DNA from 3 places in the Paenibacillus haidiansis genome. Region 2 is predicted to be linked to each of the others. Evidence: predicted binding sites of a transcription regulator. Region 2 holds the regulator's gene; each other region holds the start of a gene.

Region 1 (4,234 bases), on a different contig from region 2:
TATTATTCGTATTCGTTCATTTTGCTTCCCGGGAATGCTCTTTTAAGAGCGCCCCCAGCTCCGCGGTGTATTTTGTCAGCCGCAGGCTGATTTCCGAGCGCATTACGTCGCGGGTCATGCCGAACCGTTCCTCGTACCCGCGGCAATAATAACGATAATAAACGACGAGATCCGCTTGCTCCTCGTTCACTATTTTGATGTTTCTTTGCTTCAACTCCCGCCGCAACCGGTATAGATCTTTCGTGATACTGTCCAAAACGTACCGCCCCGCCATGTAATAAGAACGCTTCAAAATATTGGTCGAGTATTCCACATCCGCCAGGCTTTTTTGCACCATGGTCATCATATGCGGAAGCAAAATATAGTCTCTGAGCATTGTCAGCTCCTCGGTGGTAATGATCTTGCTCTCATGGGGATGATGCTGATCGTCGTACCGTTCGGCATGCTCGGTCAGCAGCATTTTTGATTTCCAACGCTCATTTTCGTCAAGCTTGCTCATTTGTAGTGCCCCCCAATTTGTCCTGCTCTTTCCCGCGCGACACCGGCTTCCGTCAGCGATGAAGCGCGTATAATGGCATCGCTCCCGTATCTGTCTTTGATCCGGTCGATGGCCTGTTCCTTGTTGTAGGCAAGGGAGCGGTCCTCGAATAAAGTCAATTGCATGATCTTGTCGTCCGTCAGCCCGGACAAGGCCACGCTCAAACGGCTGATCGGCAGCCCGCTCCAGTATTTCACGAACAGCTGGCGTGCCGCGTTGGCCACTTCATGGGTCAGGGCGGTCGGCTCCTGCAAGGTTATTTGGCGGCTGAAATAATTGGAGCGCTGTCCGTCCGTTTCCGCCGCGGAGACCGAAACCACCGTACCCATGAGATGATGGCGCCGGGTCCGCCGGCATACCTCGACCACCAGCTCCAGCAGGACGATCTCAATGTCCTGCAGCCTTTGGTACAGCCGCCAGCGCAGCGCCTTGCCGTGGCTGACCGATTTCAATTGATGGCGGATATCGGAGACGACGGGGCTGGGATCGATGCCCCGGGCCGTTTGCCAATAATACTCCGCCTGGATATCGCTTTGTTTGCCCATTTCCCGCCGCATCCGCCGCTTAAATTCATGAAGTTCCATGCGCGCGATATCCCCGATGAGCGTTAAGCCCATGCGGGTAAAATGGCGGGTCATCCTGGACGCGACCATGAACATATGGTGTACGGGCAGCTTCCATAAAGTCGATTCCAGGTTGTCGAACGAAAGCTCAAAAATGCCCTCCGCATTTTTCTTGGCATAGTTGTCGGTCGCCATCTTGGCCAATATTTTGGTGGGACCGATGCCGACCCTCGTCCAGACCCCGGTGGATAAAAGAACATGCTGCTGAATCCTTTGGGCCAGCTGATGCGGGGGACCGAAATAAGACAGCGAGCCGGTGACATCCAAAAATTGCTCGTCAATGCTGAACGGCTCGACAAGATCGGTATAAGATTCGAAAATTTCCGTAATCAGGAGCGAGATTTGAATGTACGTTCGCATTCTCGGCCGGATGACAACGAGGTCGGGGCATTTGGCCAGCGCCTCCCCCACCCTTGAGGCCGTCGTAACGCCACGGGACTTGGCGATGGGGCATGCGGCCAGCACAATGCCGTTCATCCGTGCGGGATCGCCGACCGCCACCGGCTTGTCGCGGTATTCGGGGTGAGCGGCTTTCTCCACGGAGGCATAAAAGGATTGGCCGTCAATCAAAAAAATCTGTCTGGACATCGATGCATTCCTCCATGACCCAACTTCCGCCTCAGACAAGAACGTTTGTTCTTATTATATTCATAATACGAACAAATATTCCCGTTGACAACAGGTTTTTGCTGGATATTGAGGGAACGGATTGAATCGGGAAGATCGCCCTTAGTTCTCCCATATGCGGACGAAAAGATAAAAAACCTGCAAAAGTGCATCTTTCTCCGAGCCATGATTTCGGGATGCGGATTCCTGCTAAAATGCATCTTTTTTCTGTAAATCTCGGATATGAACCGAAATCGCGGAAAATAACTGTACAATCGCAGGAATTTAAGCGTATGGCCGCCGGTCCGGCCGAAATTGTTGCACATTTGCAGGAATTTTAAAAAAGGGGGCGGCGGCTGGGCTGCCTTCGCAAAAAAGCAAAAAGACGCGAATTCCGGGATAATATCACCCTGGACTCGCGTCTTCTTCACTATGCTACGCTTACTGCGCCGTCAGAACAAGCGGCCCGTCGGCTGTCAGCGCCACCGTATGCTCAAACTGGGCCGACAGCTTGCCGTCCGCCGTTCTGGCGGTCCAGCCGTCGTCGTCGATCGTGATGCGGTACGTGCCTTCATTAATCATCGGCTCGATCGTGAACACCATGCCTTCCTTGAGCCGGACCCCCTTCCCGGCGACTCCGATATGCTCATAGCTCGGGTCTTCGTGAAGGGTTCTGCCGATGCCGTGGGCAAGCAGATCGCGGACGACGGAATAACCGTGCGATTCCGCATGCTGCTGGATCGCCGACGTCACATCGCCGAGCCGATTGCCGGGAATCGCTTGGGCGATGCCGATGTCCAGGCATTCCTTTGTCACCTGAATCAATCTTTCGGCCTCCGGGCTGACCTGGCCTATCCGGTAAGTCCAGCAGGAATCGCCGAACCAGCCGCCATATTCGGCCACGATATCCAGCTTCAGCAGGTCGCCTTCCTGCAGCGGCCGGGACGACGGGAACCCGTGGGCCACCACATCGTTGACCGAAGCGCAGGTTTCGGCGGGGAATCCTTTATAGCCCTTGGTAAATTGTTTTCCGCCCAATTTGGTAATATGTTTGGCGACGAAATCGTTAATTTCCGCCGTGGTGACGCCCGGCCGGATCAGCTTGGCGACCTCGCGGTGGCAATCGGCGACGATCTGGTTCGCCGACTTCATTTCCTCAATTTCTCTTGGCGATTTCAGGATAATCATTTATGCTTCGCTCCACTTCCATTAGTATGATCCCGGCAAGCCGGTCAAAATAAAAATTGCGTGATTTGCTTTGCTTCTGTATGCAGTGTTCCTCGCCGAAGGGCCGGCAATGCACAACCGGCCAAAGCGGCGAGCAGCCATTCCGCCCGCCGCTCGGCCTCCGGGCCCGGCGGCGCTCCGGAGAGCGTGCCGCTTACGGCTTGAGCGGCCGCGAAGCTTCCGCCCGGCGGGCCCAACAGCCCGGCCAGCGGGAACAGCACCTGCGCGCGGTAGGCCGCGTTCAGCCGGACGGCCTGCTCCTCGGGCAGCGGGCGGAACTCGGTGCCGCCCAACTGGCAGGCCAAATAGAAGGCGTGGTCGCCATCCCAGGCCGACAGCAGCCTTCCGGCCAGCGTCCGCAAGTCCGCCGAAGCCACGGCTGCGGGAAGCCTCAAAAGCTCCGCCGCCCGCTCCATCGCCTGCGACAGCATATCGTACAGTAAATCGGTTTTATTTTTATAGTAGTGATATACCGTTCCGTAACCCAATCCCGCTTCGGCCGCCACATCGCGAATTTCCATCAGCATGCCTTTATCCAAATAAACATCGGCGGCGGCCTTTAAGATTTGAGCCATCCGCCGGCTGCGGATTTGCTCATTTTGCTCTTTCGTTCGCGGAGTCATCGCTTGCCTCCAGTTTTTATTTTTGACCTACTGTCATGTCAATATAAAATCACAATACTATACCGCCACTGCAAAAGCAAGCCCGGACATTAGTAAATTTGATTTAACTCAAATATCCCCGGGAGCCTCCGATAGGATCGGCCTTATTTGCAGAAAATAAATTTTTCGGATATTCCAAAAAATCAGCCGGAATTCTCCGGCTGACTGCTTCGCCCCGGTCCGGCTCCCGTCGTCGCTTCCCTACCGGAACATTCCCCACAGCTTAATCAAATGCAGCGTGTTATTGGGATCGATTTTCTGGGCGATCACGAACTGAACGATTTGCTCCTCCTGCGCTGCGGTCAACCGTTCATTCAGCAAAGTGGCAGCCGATTTGACGAGCCGCCGTACCTTTGGACGATCCTGCAGGTCGGATCTGGTCAATCCCTCGACCAGTTTTTTTACGCGCTCCTTTGTCGCCGGATTTTTCATTTTGAGCTTGATCCGCTCCACGAGCTGCGGGCTGATTCCGTATTGATGATAGCTGCTCAAAGGCGCTTTCACCTCCCGTTTTAGGCCTTCTCTCTAATATATGAAGGGGAGCCAGTACATTGTGCCAAAAAGAATGCCGCATCCGG
Region 2 (4,234 bases):
GATCTTGAAGCATGCCCGCGCTTTCGCGGCTGTGACGAACCCGACGGTCAATTCGTACAAGCGTCTCGTACCTGGCTACGAAGCCCCTTGTTATGTGGCTTGGTCCTCGAGCAACCGCAGTCCGATGATCCGTATTCCGGCTTCCCGCGGTCTGAGCACTCGCGTCGAAGTCCGCAACCCGGACCCGGCGGCCAACCCGTACCTTGCTTTGGCGGTCATGCTGAAAGCCGGTTTGGACGGCATCAAGAAAGAGCTGCCGCTCGTTGCCCCGATCGACCGCAATATTTACGTAATGTCCGAAGAAGAGCGCGTGGAAGAAGGAATTCCAAGCTTGCCTGCAGATTTGAAGGAAGCTCTTGATGAACTTATCCGCAGCGAGATTATTACCGAAGCGCTCGGCGATCATGCGCTGACTCATTTCTACGAACTGAAAGAAATCGAATGGGACATGTTCCGCACGCAAGTGCATCAATGGGAACGCGACCAATATATGACGCTGTATTAATCGAGGAATCCCTTGGGGCCGTAGGCTTCAGGGGATTTTTATTGCAAGGGTGAAAAATAAAGGCTTCTCCGGAAGCCTTTATTTTTCTTTTTAAGCCTTGATATCGATATTTCCGCCCAGGTTGGGCTGGACGCTCTGCTCCATCATTTTGGTCAGAGCCTGTCCGTCGACCGCCGCCATCTCCGTGGACATCTTTAATACGGAAATGCTGACGGCCTGCTGAATCCGGCTTTGCGACAAGCCTATGGAAAGTGCGGGAATATCCAGAATGCACACCTCCTTGCGCGTATGTGAACTACATATTTGTTATCGGCAAGTTGCCGCAGAAACATAAATAGCCAAAGAACAATAGACAAAGAATATTACATAAAATTCCATACCATGATTTGGTTGCGATTGGGGAAGATAAGGTCAAGGAGCTGATGGAAATGGTGCTTGCCCTGAAGAAATACCATAGACGCAGATTATGGCTAAAGAAATTATGGCGCGGAGAACGGGTAGGGATGAATCGGAATTGGCTAAAAAACAGATGCGGCTGATTTTTTCAAGTGTCTTAAGCATTCGGGGAGTTAAAAGATTAAAGGAAAGGTCATTTGCAGACCGACAAAAGAGGCTGCCTTCGGAATAAGGAAGCCTCTTCGTTATGGATTATTCAATTAGTGCAAATCGCGGAACAAGCCGACGACCTTGCCGAGAATAGTAACTCGCTTCAAACGAAGCGGCTCCATGGTAGGGTTCTCCGGTTGCAGGCGGATATGGTCTTTCTCTTTATAGAAAGTTTTGACCGTCGCCTCGTCGTCTTCCGTCATCGCCACCACGATGTCGCCGTTGTTGGCGGTTTGCTGTTGTCTTACGATGACGTAGTCGCCGTTATGAATCCCGGCCTCGATCATGCTGTTCCCCACGACGGAAAGCATGAATATTTCCCCGTCTGCGGCGTAATGCTGCGGGAGCGGGAAATAATCTTCTATGTTCTCGGTCGCCGTGATCGGCATACCCGCTGTGACCTTGCCGACGACAGGGACCCGTGCCACGCTATGCGTGAACAATCCGGCCGAATCTTCGTCGTCTTGACCCAAGAGTTCAATGGCTCGCGGTTTCGTAGGGTCGCGGCGGATGAAGCCTTTCTTCTCTAAGCGGTCAAGATGGCCGTGTACGGTAGAGCTGGAAGCTAGTCCAACAGCCTCCCCGATTTCGCGTACGGAAGGAGGGTAGCCTTTCAATCGGACTTCATTGCGTATGAATTCTAGTATAGCCTGCTGACGGCTGGATACCTTGGACATAACAATTATCAACCCCATTAGTAACGTTTGGAAAAATTATAACATAGAACTGCAGTTCGTACAAACATAAGTTCTAGAAGAAATCCTTACTTGTCAAAAAAAGTGGGAACAATTGTTCGAAAAAGATATTGTCACAAACAAGTGTTCGTGTTATTATTGAGAACAAGAAATAAGAACATTTGTTTGGAGTGATGCGAAATGCTTAAATATAGTACATACCAAAGTATCTATGATCAACCGAAGTCGACTAAGATCTTGAGGGAGCGCTTGGCGGGCAAGGCCATGAGCAGAAGATTAATCACGTTTGCGGTGCTGCTGGTTGTATTGACGGTAACGGGAACGGGGGTTGTGACCGCGTTTGCTTCGTCATCGGAGAATCATAGCGGTACTGAGGAAGCCAGAATCGTAGTGGTTCCGGGCGACACTCTATGGGAAATCGCCGTAGACCACAAGCCGCGCGGGAAGGACACCAGAGTTTATGTTGAAGCCATTAAGCGGTTTAACGGTCTAACTACCAGCGATATTAAAGCGGGAGATACCCTGATTTTGCCCGATTAATCCGTCATAGTTATTCGGTGTCAGCATATTACTGTTTGAATGCACGATGAAGAGCTTGGTTTCAAGGATAACTCGCCTTGACAAGCTCTTTTTCTCATGTCAAAGTAAGAATTGTTGCCTAGTTTAAATATTATTCGAAGAAACAGGAGGAAAACCATGGATATAGATGCTTTGGTCAACCGCATCAATGAATTGGCCCGCAAGAACAAACAAGAGGGATTGACGGAGGATGAGAAGCTGGAACGGGCCCAATTGCGGGAAACGTATTTGCAAAATATACGGAAGAATTTCCGCCAGCAGCTCGAATCGATTGAAATCGTGGATAAATAACAAGCTGGCCGCAAGGCCCGCATACATAACCTAACATTTTTCTAGGAGGAAAAAGCATGGCTTCGTTTGACAGAAAGGTAGAACGCAATCAGATTCGAATGAACAAAAAAGGAAAAGGCCCCAATGTGACCCGGGGACGCAGCGGTCAAAATCCTCGTACGGCGCTCGGACCCAAAGGGGACGGCGAAGTATTTAAGGGGCGCAACCTGATTCTGCCGGTTGTGTTAGTGCTGCTGGCCGCCCTGTATGCCGTCGTCGGCTTAATGGGCAGCGCTTCGGAAGTCAATTCGGTCATCTTTTGGCTGACGATTGTTTTGTATCTCATTTTGGCCTTGACGCTTTTCCTCAGACGGCCTTATCTTCGGATCAACAAAGGTTGGCTTTACACCTCCAAATACAATCGGGACAAACTTCTGGAAGCGGCCAATGTCAGCAAAATCACGGTCGACCGCAGCAAAGTGACGATCGTGCCGAAGAGCAAAGACAGCAATTGGGTGTTCTATCATTTGCGGAACCGGTTTGATACGGAAGCTATGGGCGAGCGGCTGGAGCAATATGCCAAAGTGCATCATGTTCCATTTGAGCGGAAATAACCGATAGAGATTTTCACGGTTTACGATTAACTTTTTTGGAAAGGGAGAAAGAGATGGCGATCCAGGCGGTATGTTTTGATTTGGACGATACTTTGTTATGGGATGAGAGAAGCGTAAGAGAGGCGTTCGAGGCTACTTGCTTTACCGCACGGGACGCGGCCGGTATCGACCCGGACAAGCTGGAGACGGCGGTTCGCAAGGAAGCGAGAGAACTGTACGAATCATATGAAACTTATCCATTCACGCAAATGATCGGGATTAATCCTTTTGAAGGCTTGTGGGCCAATTTCTCCGCCGGCGAGCAGCCGGAGTTCCGCAAGCTGGAACAGTTTGCCCCGATCTACCGTAAAGAATCCTGGCGCCGCGGGCTGCTCGCCCTTGGCGTGGATGATGAAGAACTGGCGGGCAATCTGGCCGAGCAGTTCGGCAGAGAGCGGCGGGCGCGGCCGCATGTATATGAAGAAACTTTTACAATTCTTCAGGAGCTGAAAGGGACCGTAAAACTGCTGCTGCTCACAAACGGCTGCCCGGCCCTGCAGCAGGAGAAGCTTGACGGCGTACCGGAATTGGCCGGATATTTTGATGAGATTGTCATCTCCGGCACTTTTGGCAAAGGAAAACCGGACGTCTCGATTTTCCGACATGCGCTGGAACGGCTAGACGTCAAGCCGGAAGAAGCCCTGATGGTTGGCGACAAGCTGACGACCGATATCCGCGGCGGACTCAGCGTGGGAATGACAACAATTTGGGTCAATCGCGAAGGAAAGACGCGCAATGATGAAATCGTGCCCGATTATGAAATAAAGCATTTGTCGCAATTGCACGAGATCATTAAAGAGCTTTCGTAATTACGATCATTGGATAATTCATCGGATTAATTAAAAAGCGATAGTTTTGCAAGAAGATGATGAGAGGAGGAGCAGCGTGAAAAGGTTCAATCTGTTGCTTGCCGGCCTGGCGTTGCC
Region 3 (4,234 bases), on a different contig from region 2:
GTTCTGGGCAGATCGCTGCATATCGACCGGATGGCGATGGACCATGTGGACCGGTACTTCAAAGACCGGGGCGCCCCCATGACGGAGAACAACATCCGTCAGGCGCTCAGCATCGACGGCAGCACGCCGCTGCCGAACGAGACCGGACTCGCGGTCGGCAATGCCGTCGCGGCGGACGGGAAGTTCTATGTATTGCTGCCCGGCCCGCCGTCGGAAATGAAGCCGATGTACGAAAACCAGGCCAAGCCTTGGATTATGCAGCATGTGCTGACGATGGAAGAGCCGCTGTATTCCAAAATGCTCAAATTCGCCGGCATCGGCGAATCCGGGCTGGAGACCAGGCTGCTGGATCTGATCGAGAATCAATCCGATCCGACGGTCGCCCCCTACGCCAAGGAAAGCGAAGTCACGATCCGCATTTCCACCAAGGCGAAGACCGAAAGCGAAGCGATGGATAAGCTGGACAAGCTGGAGGCCGAGATCGCCTCCCGGCTGCCGGATCATCTGTACGCGAACGAGGATGTGCCGATCGAGAAAACGATCGTCGACATGATGACGGAGCAGGGGCTTACCGTCAGCGCCGCGGAGAGCTGCACGGGCGGTCTGCTCATGCAGTCGCTGACGAGCATCCCCGGCAGCGCCGCCGTATTCCTCGGCGGCATCGTCTGCTACTCCAACGCCATGAAGGAGAAGCTGCTGAACGTGCCGCACGATCTATTGGAGGGCGAGAACGCGCCCGGCGCCGTCAGCGCCGAAACGGCCAAGGTCCTGGCCGAGCAGGTGCGGATGATCGTCGACACCGACTTCGGCCTGTCGATCACCGGCGTGGCCGGCCCCGCTTACTCCGAGCGCAAGCCCGTCGGTCTCGTGTATATCGGCATATCCCGCCGCGGCGGCGACACCGCCGTATACGAGCTCAACCTAAAGGGCAACCGCGATACGATCCGTTTGCGTTCCGCCAAAACGGTTCTCTATCACCTGTGGAAGCAGCTGAAGGCGGAGCAGAGCGGAAAGTAACGGCATCTTGCCATGAATACAGGACACAAGATATAATGAACTTACGGAAGAACCGTAGCAAATCGTTCGTTTTGCTGCGGTTCTTTTTTTGCGTAGAGAATTGGCCATTTATAGTAAGTCAGACACCTGGATTCCTAGTTTTATTCGCGAGGAGGAGATAATGGAATAAAAGACAGTTTGCTTACCGCCATAGTAATTTAACGCCTAAGTAAGCGAATCCCCGTAGGGGACAACGCCTACCAAGCAAGAAGCAGCAGTAAAGACTCGCCAAAGTAGCAACCCGCCTCAAGGCTCTGCACCAAAGCGAGCGAATCCCCGCAGGGGAGAGCAACCGCCAAGCACGAAGTAGCAGTAAAGACTCGTCAAAGTAGCAACCCGCCACAGGCTCTGCACCATAGCGAGCGAATCCCCAAAGGGGACAGCGCCCACCAAGCACGATAGTAACAGCAAAGACCACCATAGTAGCAGTGCGGGCCCCGCAGGAGCGCGAGCCAAAAGCGTGCCCGCAGGGCGACAAGCGGCTCATTGCACGTTGGCCCCTGGGGTGCGTCCGAAAGCAGCAGAAGTCCGCAGCGTGTTTCAGGCAACCCGGGTGCGCCATAAGTAAGACGGACCCGAAGGGGGAAAAGCGTTCCACGCACAAAGCCCAAGGTTCCTTCCCCAAAAAAATGGGAAGGAGCCAGGCAGGAGGAGCGCCTCTGTCACTCCAACGTTATTCCCCATGGCGGGTGTCCCGAGGGCTGCAAGCCCTGGGGGCCCTCCCTTACGGTAAGGGAGGGTTTGGGAGGGTTGAGTCCCGGTTTGGGAGGGTTGAGATTTTTACGAATGTATGTTCGAAAAAGTGCTTGGCAAACGTTCCAAAACAAGGTACAATTATAAATGTAAGAAATACGTTTTCAATCATATTTAAGGATGTGAGCTGATTGTCAGATCGTAAAGCTGCGCTGGATATGGCGCTTCGTCAAATAGAAAAACAATTCGGTAAAGGTTCGATCATGAAGCTGGGCGAATCGACGCATATGCAAGTGGAGGTTATACCAAGCGGATCGCTGGCGCTGGATATCGCGCTCGGAACCGGCGGATTTCCGCGCGGCCGGATTATCGAAATATACGGACCGGAATCTTCCGGTAAAACGACGGTGGCGCTGCATGCGATCGCCGAAGTGCAGAAGGCCGGCGGACAAGCCGCATTCATCGACGCGGAGCATGCGCTCGATCCTTCTTACGCCAACAAAGTAGGCGTAAATATCGACGAGCTGCTGCTGTCCCAGCCGGATACCGGCGAGCAAGCGCTCGAAATCGCCGAGGCGCTCGTGCGAAGCGGCGCCGTTGACATTATCGTCATCGACTCCGTGGCCGCCTTGGTTCCGAAAGCGGAAATCGAAGGCGAGATGGGCGACTCCCACGTGGGTCTTCAAGCCCGCCTCATGTCCCAGGCCCTCCGCAAATTGTCGGGAGCGATCAGCAAGTCGAAGACGATTGCGATCTTCATTAACCAGCTCCGCGAGAAAGTGGGCATCATGTTCGGTAACCCGGAGACGACTCCAGGCGGCCGGGCCCTGAAATTCTATTCCACGGTTCGCCTTGACGTGCGCCGTGTGGAATCGATCAAGATGGGCAATGATGTGGTAGGTAACCGGACGCGGATTAAAGTCGTCAAGAACAAGGTGGCTCCTCCTTTCAAACAGGCGGAGATCGATATTATGTACGGAGAAGGGGTCTCCAAAGAGGGCAGCATCATCGATATCGGCGCGGAGCTGGATATCGTGGACAAGAGCGGCGCCTGGTACTCCTTTGCCGGGGAACGTTTGGGCCAAGGCCGCGAGAATGCGAAGCAATACCTTAAGGAGCATCCGGAAATCTCTAACACGATCGAGCAAAAGATCCGGGAAGCCAGCAGCTTGACTACTTCGGTAGCTGCTGCGTCCGCCAGCGAAAAAGAGGCGGAAGCCGCGGAAGAAATGGCGCTTTTCGAAGAAGAATAAACCGATACGGCCCAAAGCGCTCTGTATCCGGATTTACCCGGAGCGGAGCGTTTTTGCTATAGCCGGGCCTTTTAACATAAGTGACAAAGGAGCGAAACCAGTGGAACAACGCTTTGGTGGCAAAGGGAACCCGGGCCGGGAACGGTCGGGCGGCCGGAAAGACAAGAAAGAGGCGGGCGAAATCGTAGACATTTCGGAAGAGAGCTTCTGGGAAATGGACCGACGGGCCGCATCCGCGAGTCGTTCATCATCCGAGGATACTCAACAAGGTAAAGGCGGCTTGGGCGACTTCCCCGAGGACGAGGAGCTGGCGATCACTTCCGTATCGCTCTTGAAGCGGCCGAAATTCCGGTACCTGATCTCGTTCGGTCCGTATTCCCTCGAGGTTCATGAGGATGTCATGATCAAATTCCGGATGATCAAGGGCGCGGTTTTTACCAAAAGCGAGCTTGAGGAAATCGTGTCGGCGGATGAAGTCCAGCGGGGCTACGCGGATGCGCTGCTCTATTTAAGCCGCAAGCCGCGTACCGCTTTTGAAGTCGGGATGCGGCTCGGCGAAAAGGGCTGGAGCGAGGAGACGCGGGAGAAGGTCATCTCCAGACTGACGGCGGAAGGGCTGCTCAACGATGCGGCTTACGCGCAGGAGTGGGCCGGACAGCGCGTCCGGGGCCGCGGCAAAGGCAAGCTCTGGGTTCGCCATGAACTTCGCCAAAAGGGCGTTTCCAAGACGCTGATCGAGGAAGCGCTCGGAACGGTGAGCGAGGATGACGAATTTGCCAGCGCCATGGAACATGCCGCCAAGAAGTGGCGGACGACCGCAGGCGAGCCGACCGATCGAAAGCGCAAGACGGGAGCCTTTTTGCTGCGCCGGGGATTCTCGGGAAGCCTGGTTTCCCGCGTCGTTCGCGAGTTAAGCCAAAATGACGGAAACGGCGGCGAGGATGAGTGGGAGGATATGTAACTGGAAAAACAGACATTGCCTGTCATCTGCTTGACAATATATTTCGTCAAATAATACAATGAACATGAATCTATTTTTGTTTGAGCCCTTTTTTTCCTTCCAAAATTGCGGGCTCCTTAAAGATTCTATTTGTCAGATCATGAAGGCCAACAATTTCGATTATGACTTGGGGACTCCGGTCGCCGCTTTAGGTTCGGAGAACCTTGCCTCAGGCAGGCCTGTAATGAATTCTTTGTATGATGATGAATGAGTTAATTACAACTGCAAACAT

Evidence for each region. Region 2 encodes LexA, which represses DNA repair genes until DNA is damaged. Its sites were predicted from a motif close to CGAACATATGTTCG; they were not measured.
Region 1: the regulator LexA is predicted to act here: its motif matches at 1,818-1,831, upstream of V3851_RS01695 (DNA polymerase IV).
Region 3: the regulator LexA is predicted to act here: its motif matches at 1,840-1,853, upstream of recA (recombinase RecA).

What each region holds. Positions count from the first base shown of each region.
Region 1 covers NZ_JAZHPZ010000001.1:345,361-349,594, forward strand. The annotation lists gene V3851_RS01690 (hypothetical protein) at 17-499, opposite strand; gene V3851_RS01695 (DNA polymerase IV) at 496-1,749, opposite strand; gene map (type I methionyl aminopeptidase) at 2,209-2,955, opposite strand; gene V3851_RS01705 (TetR/AcrR family transcriptional regulator) at 3,000-3,617, opposite strand; gene V3851_RS01710 (stage VI sporulation protein F) at 3,858-4,148, opposite strand.
Region 2 covers NZ_JAZHPZ010000007.1:136,099-140,332, reverse strand. The annotation lists gene glnA (type I glutamate--ammonia ligase) at 1-505, shown strand, start outside; gene V3851_RS15705 (YjfB family protein) at 596-781, opposite strand; gene lexA (transcriptional repressor LexA) at 1,162-1,788, opposite strand; gene V3851_RS15695 (LysM peptidoglycan-binding domain-containing protein) at 2,071-2,346, shown strand; gene V3851_RS15690 (DUF896 domain-containing protein) at 2,503-2,676, shown strand; gene V3851_RS15685 (hypothetical protein) at 2,733-3,269, shown strand; gene V3851_RS15680 (HAD family hydrolase) at 3,323-4,117, shown strand; gene V3851_RS15675 (FixH family protein) at 4,194-4,234, shown strand, end outside.
Region 3 covers NZ_JAZHPZ010000002.1:80,984-85,217, reverse strand. The annotation lists gene V3851_RS04770 (competence/damage-inducible protein A) at 1-1,017, shown strand, start outside; gene recA (recombinase RecA) at 1,941-3,002, shown strand; gene V3851_RS04760 (regulatory protein RecX) at 3,103-3,963, shown strand.